DNA from 3 places in the Pseudochelatococcus sp. genome. Region 1 is predicted to be linked to each of the others. Evidence: riboswitches for the same ligand, from Rfam matches in the RefSeq annotation. Region 1 holds a riboswitch; each other region holds the start of a gene.
The links. A riboswitch is a leader RNA that binds a small molecule or an ion and turns the genes downstream of it on or off. The one in region 1 is predicted to bind cobalamin.
Positions count from the first base shown of each region.

Region 2: linked by a shared signal. The riboswitch ahead of metE (5-methyltetrahydropteroyltriglutamate--homocysteine S-methyltransferase) and the one ahead of cobW (cobalamin biosynthesis protein CobW) in region 1 are both predicted to bind cobalamin.
Region 3: linked by a shared signal. The riboswitch ahead of ACOYJQ_RS13370 (TonB-dependent receptor plug domain-containing protein) and the one ahead of cobW (cobalamin biosynthesis protein CobW) in region 1 are both predicted to bind cobalamin.

Region 1 covers NZ_JBMNUS010000001.1:532,475-537,564, forward strand. The annotation lists gene cobN (cobaltochelatase subunit CobN) at 1-570, opposite strand, end outside; gene cobW (cobalamin biosynthesis protein CobW) at 605-1,672, opposite strand; cobalamin riboswitch at 1,712-1,923, opposite strand; gene cobU (bifunctional adenosylcobinamide kinase/adenosylcobinamide-phosphate guanylyltransferase) at 2,116-2,637, shown strand; gene cobO (cob(I)yrinic acid a,c-diamide adenosyltransferase) at 2,686-3,300, shown strand; gene ACOYJQ_RS02250 (cobyric acid synthase) at 3,328-4,776, shown strand; gene cbiB (adenosylcobinamide-phosphate synthase CbiB) at 4,760-5,090, opposite strand, start outside.
Region 2 covers NZ_JBMNUS010000019.1:7,339-12,428, reverse strand. The annotation lists gene ACOYJQ_RS18380 (aminotransferase class IV) at 1-111, shown strand, start outside; gene metE (5-methyltetrahydropteroyltriglutamate--homocysteine S-methyltransferase) at 112-2,484, opposite strand; cobalamin riboswitch at 2,586-2,830, opposite strand; gene ACOYJQ_RS18370 (arsenate reductase ArsC) at 2,884-3,285, opposite strand; gene ACOYJQ_RS18365 (UPF0262 family protein) at 3,335-3,823, opposite strand; gene hisD (histidinol dehydrogenase) at 3,908-5,090, opposite strand, start outside.
Region 3 covers NZ_JBMNUS010000008.1:164,977-170,066, forward strand. The annotation lists gene ACOYJQ_RS13365 (DNA translocase FtsK 4TM domain-containing protein) at 1-2,386, opposite strand, end outside; cobalamin riboswitch at 2,662-2,847, shown strand; gene ACOYJQ_RS13370 (TonB-dependent receptor plug domain-containing protein) at 2,964-4,934, shown strand; gene ACOYJQ_RS13375 (ABC transporter substrate-binding protein) at 5,018-5,090, shown strand, end outside.

The sequences.
Region 1 (5,090 bases):
GGCGAGCGGCACGATGCCTTCCCCCGGCAGGTAGAAGCCTGCTCTGGCTACCGGCCGGGCTTCCGGCGCCGCCACCGCCGCGCCCGCGAGCGCCGCCATGCGCCGCACCAGCGCGCGCAGGTTGTCCGGCCCGCCTTCGCGAAAGCAGGCGAGGAGGGCGGCGCGCTCCTGCGGCGGGACGGTGGAGAGCGCGGCGAGCCGCTCGTCGTCGGCGCGGCATTCGCCGGGCAGCAGCGCGAGGGCGATGGCGTGCTCGCGCGCCACCGCCGCCAGCCGGTCGCAGCCGTAGCGCCACCAGTCATAGCCGCCGAGCACCCGCGCCACGACGACGCGCGCGTGGCGCGCGATCCGTTCGATCCACAGGTCGACCGACATCGGATGGCGCAGGTCGCGCAGATGGGCGAGGCGCAGGGCCGGCACGGCATCCCCCGCCCGCCGCCATGCCGCCGCGAGGCCGGCGAGGTCGCTGTCCGTGAGGGACAGCGCCGCCATCGGCGCGGGAGACTGGCCGAGATCGACGGGTTCGATCAGGTCGTCCAGCGAGGCGGAGGTGGTGGCGAGCAGATGCATGGCTCACGCTTTGCGATATGGTCTCGCGACGGGCTCAGGCCGCGAGAATCTTCTCGACCGCCGCGCGGTCGATGCCCTTGAGGCCGATGACGACGAGGCGCGTGCGCGGCGTCTCGCCCGCGGTCCACGGCCGGTCGTAATAATGCTCGACGCGCGGCCCCGCCGCCTGCACGAGCAGGCGCAGCGGCTTGCCCTCGACATGGGCGAAACCCTTGAGGCGCAAGACGTTGGCGGCCTCGACGGCTTCGCTGACGCGCCTTGCCAGCTCTTCCGGCCGGCGGATCGCCGGCAGCTCGACGACGAAGCTGTCGAAATCGTCGTGCTCGTGATCCGCCTCGTCGTCGTGGTGCGTGCGGCGGCTCTCGATGGCGTCCTCGACGCCGATCCCCAGCCCGAGAAGCCCGAGCCCCAGCGCCGCGCCGGCGTCGACCTTGCCGTTCACGCCCGTCAGGACCCTGACGGCGGCCCGCAGATGCGGGCGCAGCGTCTCCTCGACGCGGGCGCGGCCGGCGTCATCCAGCAGGTCGGCCTTGGACACGATGACGAGATCGGCGCAGGCGATCTGATCCTCGAACACTTCCTCCACCGGATCGTCGTGGTCGATGGATTCATCGGCCGCGCGCTGCTTTTCGAGCGCGTCATGATCGGCGGCGACGCGCCCTTGCGCCAGCGCCGGGCCGTCGACCACGGCGATAACGCTGTCGACCGTGACGCGGCCGCGGATCGCCGGCCAGCGGAACGCCTGCACGAGCGGCTTGGGCAGGGCGAGGCCGGAGGTCTCGATCAGGATGTGCTCGACTTGCGGCTCCAGTGCCAGAATGCGGTCGAGCGCCGGGGCGAAATCGTCGGCGACGGTGCAGCAGATGCAGCCGTTGGCCAGTTCCACGATGTTGTCCTGCGGGCAGTTCTCGACGCCGCAGCCGCGCAGGATCTCGCCGTCGATGCCCACGTCGCCGAACTCGTTGACGATGACGGCGAGGCGGTGGCCGTCGGCCTGCGCGATGAGGTTGCGGATGAGGGTCGTCTTGCCCGCCCCGAGAAAGCCGGTGACGATGGTGCACGGCACCCGGCCACGGGCGGCGGAAAAGGCGGAATCAGCCATCGGAATGCGCTCCCTGTCCGGTGCTCCCGCCGGACGGTCAGAGTGAATCGGGTGACGGCAGGTCTCCTGGCTCCCGGATCGTCGTTCCTCCGCCGCCTTCCCGGCATCCCAGTGGCGCGAGGCGGAAGAACTCTCCGGCTACAGTTGCGGGAACAGCCGCGGCCTTGCGGGCAAGCGCCCGCGCACCGCATTCCCTCTTCGCTTCCCCCGCATCGGCCGAAACGGGGCAAGACCGTCCACGCCATCTAGGGCCGGGGCGCGAACCCTGTCAACGGCGCAGATCGGCATCGGCGGCGCGCGGGTGCGGGCGCAATCGCGCTGTCGCCCTATCCATTTGTTTACGCATCCGGTTTTCCCGAAAAGCGCACACTATCCGGCCCGATGCTGTATGTTGAACCGGGAATCGCTCCCTTCGGGGCGTCATTTCGGAGCGGGCGGGTTTCGTGTCGCATGGCGCATCCTTGACTTTCGTGCTGGGCGGCGCGCGTTCCGGCAAGAGCGGCCACGCGGAGCGGCTGCTCATGGAGCGGCCCGCGCCGTGGCGCTATATCGCCACCGCGCAGGCTTACGACGCGGAGATGCGCGCGCGCATCGCCGCCCATGCCGCGCGCCGGCCGGCGGGCTGGATCACGGTGGAGGAGCCGCTCGACCTGGCGGGAGCGCTCGCGGCCATGCCGGAAGGCGCGCCGGTGCTCATCGATTGCCTGACGCTGTGGCTGACCAATGTCATGCTCGCGCCGGACGGGCGCGACGTGGAGGCGGAAAGCCTGCGTCTGGCAGGGACGCTCGCCCGCCCGCGCGGGCCGTGGATCGTCGTCTCCAACGAGACGGGGCTCGGCATCGTGCCGGACAACGCGCTGGCGCGCCGCTTCCGCGATGCCGCCGGCCGGCTGAACCAGATGGTTGCGCAGAAGGCCGACAACGTGCTGTTCATGGTCGCGGGGCTGGCGATGCAGGTGAAATGAGCATGCATGTGAAATGAGCAAGCGGATGCCGCGGCGGAAAGGGCGGAAATGACGGAAATCACCGAGGAAGAGGCGCGTCGCCACAAGGCGCGGATGCAGAACCGCAAGGCGGTGCAGGATGCGGAAGTGGCCGCGAAGACCGGGGAAAAGGGCCTGCTGATCGTCAACACCGGCCCCGGCAAGGGCAAGTCGACGGCGGCCTTCGGGCTGGCGCTGCGCATGCTGGGGCACGGCGGGCGGGTCGGCGTGGTGCAGTTCATCAAGGGCGCGTGGAAGACGGGCGAGCGTGAGGCGCTCTCGGTCTTCGGCGAGCGCGTCGTGTGGCACACGATGGGCGAGGGCTTCACCTGGGAAACGCAGGATCTGGAGCGCGATATCGCCGCCGCCCGCCGGGCGTGGGACAAGGCGCGCGAACTGCTCGACGATCCCGCCTTCGCCCTCGTCATTCTCGACGAGCTGAACATCGCGCTGCGCTACGATTATCTCGATCTCGCGGAGGTGGTCGATGCGCTGCGCAACCGGCGCGCCGATCTGCATGTCGTCGTCACGGGCCGCAACGCCAGGCCCGATCTGATCGCCGCCGCCGATCTGGTGACGGACATGGGCGCGGTGAAGCACCATTTCGCCGCCGGTGTGAAGGCGCAGGCCGGAATCGAGTTCTGACGGATGAAACGGCCGGCGCGGGCGTTGATGTTTCAGGGCACGGGGTCGGACGTGGGCAAATCGCTCATCGTCGCCGGGCTCGCGCGGGCGCTGGCCGATCGCGGGCTCAGTGTGCGGCCGTTCAAGCCGCAGAACATGTCGAACAACGCGGCCGTCACGGTCGACGGCGGCGAGATCGGCCGCGCGCAGGCCCTTCAGGCGCGCGCCGCCCGCGTGCCGGCGAGCGTGCACATGAATCCGGTGCTGCTGAAGCCGCAAAGCGAGACCGGCTCGCAGGTCGTCGTGCAGGGCCGGGTGTGCGATCACGCCGACGCGCGCCGCTATCAGACGCTCAAGGCCGCGCTGATGCCATATGTGCTGGACAGTTTCCGGCGATTGTCGGACGAGGCGGATATCGTGCTGGTGGAAGGCGCGGGCAGCGCGTCCGAGGTCAACCTGCGCGCCAACGATATCGCCAACATGGGCTTCGCGGCCGCGACGGGAACGCCGGTGGTGCTGATCGGCGATATCGACCGCGGCGGCGTCATCGCGAGCCTCGTCGGCACGCAGGCCGTGCTCGATCCCGCCGACGCGGCGCGGATATGCGGCTTCATCGTCAACCGGTTTCGCGGCGATCCGGGGCTGTTCGCGGCGGGCATGGATCTGATCGCCGCGCGCACCGGCTGGCGCGCCTTCGGGCTGGTGCCCCATTTTCCCGAGGCGCGCCGCTTGCCCGCCGAGGATGCGCTCGGGCTGGAGCGGAGCCGGAAGGCCGAAAGCGAAAGGGGCGCGGAAAGAATCAGGATCGCCGTGCCGATCCTGCCGCACATCTCCAATTTCGATGACCTCGATCCGCTGGAGGCTGAGCCGGGCGTCGAACTCGTGCGCGTGTTTCCCGGTTCCGCCATTCCCGGCGACGCGCGGCTCGTGCTGCTGCCGGGATCGAAGGCGACGGTGGCGGGAGTGCGGGCGCTGCGCGCGGCCGGCTTCGATGTCGACATCAGGGCCCATGTGCGCCGGGGCGGCTTCGTGCTCGGGGTTTGCGGCGGCTACCAGATGCTCGGGCGCGTCATTGACGATCCGGGCATCGAGGGCGCGCCGGCGCAGGTTGCGGGGCTCGGCCTGCTGGATGTCGCCACCCGCCTCGCGCCGCACAAGCAGCTCGGACTCGTGGCGGGCGAAAGCCGCGACGGCGTGCGGTTCGCCGGCTATGAGATGCACATGGGTGTGAGCGAAGGCCCCGATGCCGCGCGGCCCTTCGCCCGTTTCGACGACGGGCGCGCGGACGGCGCGGTCTCGGCGGACGGGCGCGTCTTCGGCAGCTACGTCCACGGGCTGTTCGCGCATGATGCGCAGCGGGCCGCGTGGCTGGCGCGTCTCGGCGGCGCGAGCGCGGGCGAGGATTACGAGGCGGGCGTCGAGCGGGCGCTGGACGGTCTCGCCGCGCATCTCGCCGCGCATCTCGATCTCGACGGGCTGCTCAGCCATGCGGCATGACGAGCACGGCGAGGAGCGCGAGCACCGCGATGAAGAGCGCGTCCGCGCGGCGATAGAGGGCGAGCGCGCGGCGGATGTCGCCGGCCGTCGCCTCGCGCCTGCCGCCGGCGTTCATCAGCGCGTCTTCCACCCTTATGCCGCCGTAGCGGCGCGGCCCGGCGAGCGCGAGCCCGAGCGCGCCGGCCATGGCGGCTTCCGGCCAGCCGGCATTCGGCGAGCGGTGGCGGCGGGCGTCGCGCAGCGTCGCGCGCCACGCGCCGCGGGCGGATGCGCCGGGCGTGAAGACGGCGGCCGTGACGATGAGCAGCGCCGCG
Region 2 (5,090 bases), on a different contig from region 1:
ATCGCCCTCACCAGCAGCCTCGGCATCCGCCCGGTCCGGGAGCTGGCGGGAAAAAACCTGCCCGCGCCCGGACCGGAAACCGCGAAACTCATCGCGGCGTTGTTCGCCTGATCATTCCGCTTCCTTCTGGCGCAGGATGCGCGCCGCCGCCACCATGTTGACGAGCGCCGGGCGCGCTTCCTCCCATTTGCGGGTCTTCAGGCCGCAATCGGGATTGACCCAGATCTGATCGTCGGCAAGGCGCTCGCGGGCCTTCTCCAGCAGTTCCACCATCTCCGCGACGGACGGCACGCGCGGCGAATGGATGTCGTACACCCCCGGCCCGATCTCGTTCGGATAGCGATAGGTGGTGAAGGCGTCGAGCAGCTCCATCTTCGAGCGCGAGGTCTCGATGGAGATCACGTCGGCATCCATCGCGCCGATGGCGTCGATGATGTCGTTGAACTCCGAGTAGCACATGTGCGTGTGGATCTGCGTCTCGTCGCGCACGCCGGACGACGCGAGGCGGAAACTCTCCACCGCCCAATCCAGATAATGCGCCCAGTCGGCCTTGCGCAGCGGCAGCCCCTCGCGGATCGCCGGCTCGTCGATCTGGATGACGCGGATGCCGGCGGCCTCCAGGTCGTTCACCTCGTCGCGCAGCGCCAGCGCGATCTGGCGGCAGACATCGGCGCGCGGCAGGTCGTCACGCACGAAGGACCATTGCAGCATGGTGATGGGGCCGGTCAGCATGCCCTTCACGGGCCTGTCGGTGAGCGACTGGGCATAGGCGCTCCATTCCACCGACATGGGCCTGGGGCGCGAGACGTCGCCGAAGATGATCGGCGGGCGCACGCAGCGCGAGCCGTAGCTTTGCACCCAGCCGGCCCTGGTGAAGGCATAGCCGTCCAGCAGCTCGCCGAAATACTGCACCATGTCGTTGCGCTCGAACTCGCCGTGCACCGGCACGTCGAGGCCGATCTCGTCCTGCCAGCGAATCGCCTTCGCCGTCTCGTCGCGCAGGAACGCGTCGTAACCCGCGTCGTCCAGCTCGCCGCGCGCGTGGGCGGCGCGGGCCTTGCGCACTTCCGCCGTCTGCGGGAAGGAGCCGATGGTCGTCGTGGGGAAGAGCGGCAGGCCGAGCGCCGCATGCTGCGCCTCGCGCCGTTGGGAGAACGGGTGCGCGCGCCGCGCATCCTCGGGCCGCACGGCCGCAAGGCGCGCCGCCACCGCCGCGCTGTGGATGCGGGGAGACGCCGCCCGCGCCGCCACCGCCGCGTCGGAGGCCGCAAGCTCCTCCTTCACCGCCTCGCGCCCGCGTGACAGCGCGCGGCCGAGAATCGACAGTTCGTCGAGCTTCTGGGCGGCGAAGGCCAGCCAGCTCTTCAGTTCGGCGTCGAGCCCCGTTTCCGCGTCGAGGTCGTAGGGAACGTGCAGCAGCGAACAGGAGGGCGAGACGATCAGGTGATCGGTGCCGCGCTTCGCCGCGACGGGCTCGATGCGGTCGAGGATCGCCGACAGGTCGGCGCGCCACACGTTGCGGCCGTCGATGACGCCGAGCGACAGGGCAAGGCCGGCGGGCGCCCGCCTGACAACATCGTCGAGCTGTTCGGGCGCGCGGGCGAGATCGAGATGCAGCGCCGCCACCGGCAGCGCCAGCGCGGTGGCGAGGTTGTCGCCGAGCGCGCCGAAGTAGCTCGTGAGCTGGATCTTGAGGCCGGGCACGGCGCGGGCGAACATGTCATAGGCCGAGGCGATGGCCTGACGCGTGGCGTCGCCGATGTCGAGCGACAGCACCGGCTCGTCGATCTGCACCCAGTCGGCGCCGTGGGCGGCGAGGCGGCGCAGGATCTCCGTATAGACCGGCAACAGGCCCGGCAGCAGCGACAGCGGATCGACATCCCCGTCGCGGCTCTTGCCGAGCGACAGGAACGTCACCGGCCCGACCAGCACGGGGCGGGTGTGGTAGCCGAGCGCCTTGGCCTCGCGGAACTCGTCGACGATCTTGGTCGAGGCGAGCGAGAATTCCTGACCGCGCGAGAACTCCGGCACCAGATAGTGGTAGTTCGTATCGAACCACTTGGTCATTTCGAGCGCCGGCAGCCCTTCGGCCACTCCCGCCGCATCGCCGGCGCATCCGCACGCCTCGCCCTCGCCGTGTCCTTGGCTGTGGCCTTGGCCCTGCGTGCCCCGCGCCAGCGCGAAATAGGTGTCGAGCGATACCTCGCCGCCCTTCCAGCCGTAAAGCGCCGGAATCGCGCCGACCGTCACCGCGGTGTCGAGCACCTGATCGTAGAAGGAGAAATCGTTCGACGCGATATGCGTGACGCCGGCGCGGCGCTGCCACGCCCAGTTGTCGGCGCGCAAGCCCGCCGCCACCGCGGACAGATCGTCCGATCCGGTCTTGCCGGACCAGTAGCTTTCGAGAGCGGTTTTCAGTTCGCGGCGCGGGCCGATGCGCGGCAGGCCCAGAGCGGCGACAATCACATCTGATGAAGAAGACATTCGGCTATAACCCCATGACTTGACTGGGGGCAAAAGACCGAGCGGACGCGCGCGGGGAGCATGCGCCCCCGCGATCAGCGACCACCGGGAACCCCGCCCGAGGACGATTATGCGCCGTGGCAGGTCTCCTGGCTCGCGGGTCAGCGCGCCCCTCCGGCCTTCCCGGAGCCTGCCTTTTCCGGGCCGCTCCAGTGACACGAATTGGACGGGCGCTCGCCGCCGACAGTTGCGGGGTGCAGCTCCGGCATCGAACCGCGACCGCCTGCGCGACCGCCGTCCTGAACCGGATTCCCTCTTCGCTTCGCCGCCTGAAACGGGGCGAAGAACCACGACCCATGCACTATGGCAGATCGGCGGCAATGGTCAAGTATGTATATAAAGATATGTTTATATCGTTGTTCAGGCCGAAGGACTGAACCGCTCCATGATGCGTTGCTTCAGGCCGTCGCGCACCGAGCGATAGGCGTCGAGCCGCTGGTCGCGCGATCCCTGCGTGGCGGTGGGATCGAAGGTCGGCCAATATTCCACCTCGACGGCCATGGTGCGGGTGAGTTCCATCGCCCGGTGGTGCGCCTCGGGCGAGAGCGTGACGATGAGATCGAAGCCGGTATCTTCCAGCTCCTCCAGCGATCGGGGCGTATGGCCGGCGAGATCGATGCCGATCTCCTCCATGACGGCGACGGTGAAGGGATCGATGACGTCCGGGCGCACGCCGGCGGATTCGACATAGAGGGAGCGGCCGAAATAGTGGCGGGCGATGCCTTCGGCCATCGGCGAGCGCACGGCGTTGAGCGCGCACATGAACAGAACGGACTGGATGCGGCGCCCCGCCGCCGCGCCCAAGGCCACGTCAGCCCTTCCAGTGCAGGGCGAACAGCAGCGTGAACAGCCGGCGGGCCGTGTCGAAATCGACATCGAGCTTGCCGGCCAGCCGTTCGCGCAGCAGCTCGGACGCCTCGTCGTGCATGCCGCGCCGGCCCATGTCGATGGCCTCGATCTGCGAGGGCGTGGCGGTGCGGATGGCGGCGTAATAGCTTTCGCAGATCAGTTCGTAATCCTTGATCACGCGGCGGAAAGGCGTCAGCGACAGGAAATGCGCGACGACATGCGTGCCGTCCTCCTCGCGCACCTCAAGCAGCAGTTTGCGGTCGACAAGCGCGATGCGCAGCGCGTAAGGCCCGCCGGCATGGCCGGCGACGGTGAAATGGTTCTCTTCGAGAATATCCCATATCGCGACCGCGCGCTCGTGTTCCTGATCGGGATTGCCCCGCCCCAGCGAGGCCTCGTCCAGCGCCACGGACACGAGACGGTGGCGCTTGTCGTCATCAGCGCTTGTCACGGCACGACCTTTCGGTTCGACTTGACCTTCCGGCAAAAAGAAGGATTCCGGCTTCCGGGCTCATCATTTCGCCCCGCGCCGCTGTCAAAGATTGAGACGGATGCTGACGGAACGGGCGTGCGCGTCGAGGCCCTCGGCCTCGCCCAGCGCGATCGCCGCCGGTCCGACATGGCGCAGGGCCTCCGCCGTGCAATGCAGGATGGAGGTGCGCTTGAGAAAATCCGGCACGCCGAGACCCGAGGCGAAACGCGCCGAACGCGCCGTCGGCAAGACATGGTTGGGGCCGCCGACATAATCGCCCACCGCTTCCGGCGTATATTGCCCGATGAAGATCGCCCCCGCGTTGCGCACCGCCCCCGCCAGCGCCTCCGCGTCGCCTGCTGCGATTTCCAGATGCTCAGGGGCGATGCGGTCGACGAGCGGCACGGCATCCGCCAAGGTGGGCACCAGCACGATCGCGCCGAAATCCTCCCAGCTCCGCCGCGCGATGTCGGCGCGCGGCAGGGTGGCGAGTTGCCCCTCGACCGCGACCGCGACCGCATCCGCCAACGCGGCGCTGTCGGTGACGAGGATGGATTGCGCCGCCGTGTCGTGCTCCGCCTGCGCCAGCAGGTCCGCCGCCAGCCACTCGGGATTGGCGTCGCCGTCCGCCAGGATCAGCACTTCCGACGGGCCGGCGATCATGTCGATGCCGACACGGCCGAACACGCGCCGCTTCGCCGCCGCGACATAGGCGTTGCCCGGCCCCACGATCTTGGCGACCGGCGCGATCGTCCGCGTGCCGTAGGCCAGCGCCGCGACGGCCTGCGCGCCGCCGATGCGGTAGAGTTCGTGGACGCCCGCCATGCGCGCCGCCGCCAGTACCAGCGGATTGACCGCGCCGCCGGGCGTCGGCACCGCCATCACGATGCGCGGCACGCCCGCCACCTGCGCCGGCACGGCGTTCATCAGCACGGAGGACGGATAGCTCGCCGTGCCGCCGGGCACATAGAGGCCCACCGATTCGATGGCCGTCCAGCGCCAGCCCGCCGTCACGCCGGCCGCGTCCGTGAAGCGCTCGTCGGCCGGTTTCTGCCGCTGGTGATAGGCCGCGATGCGCACATGTGCCAATTCCAGCGCCGCCAGCGCCTGCGGCGGCGCGGCCGCCAGCGCGGCGTCGATCTCGGCATCGGTGATGCGCAGGCCATCGGCATCGAGAGTGAGCGAATCGAAGCGGGCGGTGTAATCGATCACGGCCGCGTCGCCGCGCGCGGCCACGTCGGCGATG
Region 3 (5,090 bases), on a different contig from region 1:
CGTCGATGTTGCGCACCGACAGTTTCGACATCTTCTTGTAGCGCTCCTCCATCTCGCGCACGGCCCATTTCAGCGCCACGACCGCCTTCTTGGGATCGGTGACGACGGGCGTGAGCAGGTGCGGAATGCCGTCGTAGATGGAAAGTTCGAGCATCTTGGGATCGACCATGATCAGCCGGCATTCCTCGGGCCGAAGCCGGTAGAGGAGCGACATGATCATGGTGTTGATGGCCACCGACTTGCCTGAGCCCGTCGTGCCCGCCACCAGCAGATGCGGCATGCGCGCCAGATCGGCGATGACGGGTTCGCCGCCGATGGTCTTGCCGAGACAGAGCGCCAGCTTGAACTTCGACTTCTGGAACTCCTCGGAGGCCAGCGATTCGCGCAGGTAGACGGTTTCGCGCCGCGCGTTGGGCAGTTCGATGCCGATGGCGTTGCGGCCGGGCACCACCGCCACGCGCGCCGAGATCGCGCTCATGGAGCGGGCGATGTCGTCGGCGAGCGAGATCACGCGCGAGGATTTCGTGCCCGGCGCGGGCTCCAGCTCATACAGCGTGACGACCGGGCCGGGGCGCACGTGGATGATGTCGCCGCGCACGCCGAAGTCTTCGAGCGTGCTTTCCAGCAGCGCCGCGTTCTGCTCCAGCGCATCCTCGGAAATGGTGTCCTTCGGTCCGGTGGGCAGCGCGAGCACCGACAGCGGCGGCATCTCGTACTCGCCGGCAGCCGCGATCGTCTGCTGCACGCGGCGCGTCGTGACGCCGGGCGAAGGCTGCTGGCGCGCCGCCGGCGCTTCGACCACCGCCCGCCGGGAAACCGGCGCTTCCGTGCGTGCGGGAACAGCGGGCCGCGGCGCAGGTCGGGGAGCGGGTTGCGGCGCGCGGGCCGCGACGGGCGGCGGAGCGGCGGACGGATCGTCGTCGTTGGAGGGCGCGAGCGCGGGCGGGCGCATCGTGTGCCGCAAGATCACCGGCGGGGCGAGGGCATCGTCGTCGGGAGACGGCTCGTCCGCGAACGGACTGCCCGCATGCGGGGCGTCGCCGCTGAAATCCGCCTCCTCGCCACGCGGCGGATCGAACACCAGGCGATCTTCCGGCCGGCCGCTTTCGGTGTCCGCCGGCGACAGATCGACCTCGACGCCATAATAATGCTCGTCGCCCGGCGCGTCGCGGAAAACGCCGCGATCGTCCGCGTTCTCGAATGCCGGCTCGTCCGCCGGCGCGAAATCATCCGCCAGCGACATGTCGTGCGCGTCATCGCCCCGCGTCAGGCGCTGGCGCTCGGCCAGTTCGCGATCGGTGCTGCGCGTGAAGCGCACGTTGGGCGGTAACTGGAACGGCTTGCGCCATGCGGGAACCTCGTCCCGCATCTCTTCTGCGGGCGGCGGAAGATCGGGCGCCAGCCTTTCCGCCATCGTTTCGGGCTCGAAAGCGGCCGGCAGATCCGGGGCGGCGGCAGGGATATGCACCTGCACGCGCGAGGAGCGCTCCCGCGCGGGAGCGAAGGCCGCGACCTCCGGCGGGATGTCGTCGAAAGCGTCGATGCTTGCAGGGGTGGCCGGCGCAGGCGCAGCCGGCACGTCCATCGGCTGATACACGCCGGCGAACATGGGCTCCTGCATGGCGCGCGCGGTTGCCGGCGCGCGCCTATCCAGCGGATCGGGCCGGCGAAACCGGCGCACGAGGGCCGTTTTCGCGGTCATCAGCGCATGAATCGCCGCACCCAGCGACACGATGCCCCAACCGGGCTCATCGCGGCCGTCGTCTTCGGCCGGCGACATCTCGTACGGATCGTCGGGGGAAGGCTCGCGCGCCGGCTGCGCGAGGCCGAAACCCGACGCCGCCGACAAAGCGAGTATCGCCACCGCCGCGTAGATAAGGCCCCCGATCAGCGCGCCGATGCCGCCACCGCCGAAAAGTCCGTGCCCGCCGAACAGCAGCGCGTCGCCCACCACGCCGCCGAGCCCGGAAGGCAGCGGCCAGCGAGCGGTTTCCGGCAAGGCGCTCGCCACCGCGGCGGCGGCGCCCGCGCCCACCAGCCAGAGCCCCAGCCGCAGCAACGGCCGCGGCAGGGGGCGGCGGCTGACGAGCCGGATCGCCCACACCGCGCAGGGCAAAAGCAGCGCCACCGAGCCGAGACCGAAAATCTGCATGGTGAGATCGGCGAAAACCGCTCCCGGCCGGCCCAGCATGTTGGCCACGCGCCCTTCGGTCGCATGCGTGAGGCTCGGGTCTTCCACAGACCACGTCATCAACGCCAGAACGGCGGCTCCGACGAAAGCAAGCAGGCCGAGGCCGGCCAGTTCGGCGGCGCGCTGGGCCAGGAAGCGGCGCAGCGCGTCGGAGATATCATCGGCGTGGGACGGTGTCCGTCTGATGGTTCGCATGTTTCGGATAGCGCTCGCGGAATGGCTTGATTCGCGGGCAAATGTACCTTGGGGCCGGTTAAGCCCGAATTAACTCTCCAACATGATTTGGCGGTTAAGTCGATGGCGTGTCTGCTATAATCATTTCGTCAACGTCGATTGCGGCTTTTGCACGCCTTATATGACGTTATTGCGACGTGACGCTCGCCGCTTTGTGTCAATCGTGTCGCGTGGCGGCCTGTCCCGTTTTGACGGCGCGACGTCGACGGGCCGGCTTTGACAGCTCGACCTGGGCAGGATAATTTCTCCGCGACGGTTCCTTCGGGATGAAAAGGGAACGCAGTGAGCGCGCGCGAATCTGCGGCTGTCCCCGCAACTGTGAGCGGCAGGCTTGCGCCATGATGCCACTGGACCTGTGGTCCGGGAAGGCGGCGCGGGCGGCAACCGCGAGCCAGGAGACCTGCCGTCGAATGTGGTCACAGCGGATCGTCGGTCGGGGTGTGCCGATGGAGCTTGCCGTTTTCCTTGACGGATAAGCGGTGGTGTCTTGTCGCGGTGACGTGCCGATACGTGCGCCGCGCGAGCGTCCGGCGCCGCCTTGAGAGGTGCCGCCGTGTTCCTGTTCCTTGCCTCCGGGTCGGTGCGCTTGCGCCGTCTGGCCGTTCTGTTCTCTCTTCCGGCGCTGGCGGTCGCCGGCCTGACGGCGCCCGGCCGGGGTGTCGCTCGGGAGGCGGCGTCTTTCACGCTGGATGAAATCACGGTAAGCGCCACCGCGCTGCCTCTCCCCGTCCGGCAGGTAGGTTCGTCGGTGACGGTCGTGACGGATGCGGATATCCAGCGCGCGCAGCGGCGCACGGTCGCGGATGCGCTCGCCACCGTTCCCGGCGTGAATGCCGTCCGGACCGGCGGCCCCGGCGGGCAGACGTCGCTGTTCGTGCGCGGCACCAACGCCAATCACGTCAAGGTGCTGATCGACGGCGTTCCGGTCAACGATCCCTCGACGCCGGGCGGCGCATTCGATTTCGGCCATCTGATGACGGCGGATGTGGCGCGCATCGAGGTGCTGCGCGGGCCGCAGAGCGGCCTTTACGGCGCGGACGCGCTGGGCGGCGTCGTCAGCATCACCACGAAGGCGGGCGACGGCCCGCCGCGGGCGGCGATCGAGGCCGAGGGCGGATCGTTCGGCACGTTCAATCAGCGCGCCAGCCTTTCCGGCGGCGACGGGCGCTTCGACTATTTCTTTTCCGCCGCCCACCTGCGCACGGAAGCGACGCCGGTCACGCCGCCGGAACTGGTGCCGCCCGGCCAGCGCGTCAACGACGATTTTTATGACAACCGGTCATTCGCCACCCGGCTCGGGGTAACGCTTTCCGACAGCGTTCGCCTCTCGGTCGTCGGCCGTTACACCGATGCGCTGCTGAAGAACACGACCGACGGCGGCTGGCCCGGCGCGCCGAACGCGGCCCGCAGCGAGCAGCGCAACAAGCGCTTCGTCACCCGCGCCGAGGGCGTCTGGTCGCTGTGGGACGGGCGCGTCGCCAACACGTTCGGCATCGGCTACGCCAACGAGGATCGCGAAAGCCGCGAGCCGGCGACCGCCTTCGGGCCGGGCAGCGTCAGCAATTATCTGGGAGAGCGGACGATCTACGACTGGCGCACGGATATCGCCGTCGCGACCGGGCACAAGCTCATCCTCGGCCTCCAGCACGAGCGCGAACGCCTCGACGACGACAGCCTCGTCGTCTCGTCCGGCAACAGCGCCGGTTTCGTAGAGTGGCAGGGGCAGGTCTTCGACCGGCTGTCCTTCGCCGCCAACATTCGCCACGACGACAACGACGATTTCGGCGCTCACACGACATGGCGCATCGCCCCCACGCTGACGTTGCCGGGGCTGGAAACGCGCCTCAAGGCCAGCGTCGGCACCGGCTTCAAGGCCCCCACTCTCAGCCAGCGTTTCATGGACTCGCGCCCGCTCTACAACTTCTACGGCAATCCCGATCTGTTGCCGGAGGAAAGCACCGGATACGACATCGGTTTCGAGCAGCCGCTGGCGGGCGAGCGCGTGCTGATCGGCGCAACCTATTTCCACAACGATATCGACAATCTCATCAACACCAACGCCGATTTCACCTCCTATACCAATGTCGGCAAGGCGACGACGCGCGGCGTCGAGGCTTTCGCGGCGGTGGCGCTGACGCGGACGGTGGATCTGCGCGCCGATTACACGTTCACGCTCGCACGCGACGATATCGCCCGGCAGGAATTGCTGCGCCGCCCCCGCCACAAGGCGAGTTTCACCGCGCGCTGGCAGGCCACCGAGCGGCTGGGCCTGTCCGCGACGGCGATCTACATCGGCCCGTGGGTGGACGGCAACCGCGACTTCTCCATCCCGCGCCTGCGCGCGTCGGGCTATGCGACGGTCGACATCGCCGCCGATTACAAGGCCGACGACAGCACGGCGATCTTCGCGCGCGTCGACAACCTGTTCGACCGCCGGTATGAGAACCCGGTCGGCTTCCGGCGTCCGGGACTCGGCGTTTACGCCGGGTTGCGCTTCACGCCGCCCTGACGGATGGGGGCGCCATTGCGGCGCGGCGGGCCATGATGCATCGGAGAAAGCGTGCAAGGCGGGTATGGCGGGAGCTCCCGCTCATGATGCTTCCGCTCTGGCCGATGGCCGGAGCGGCCGAACCGATCCGCGTGGTATCCATCAACATGTGCGCGG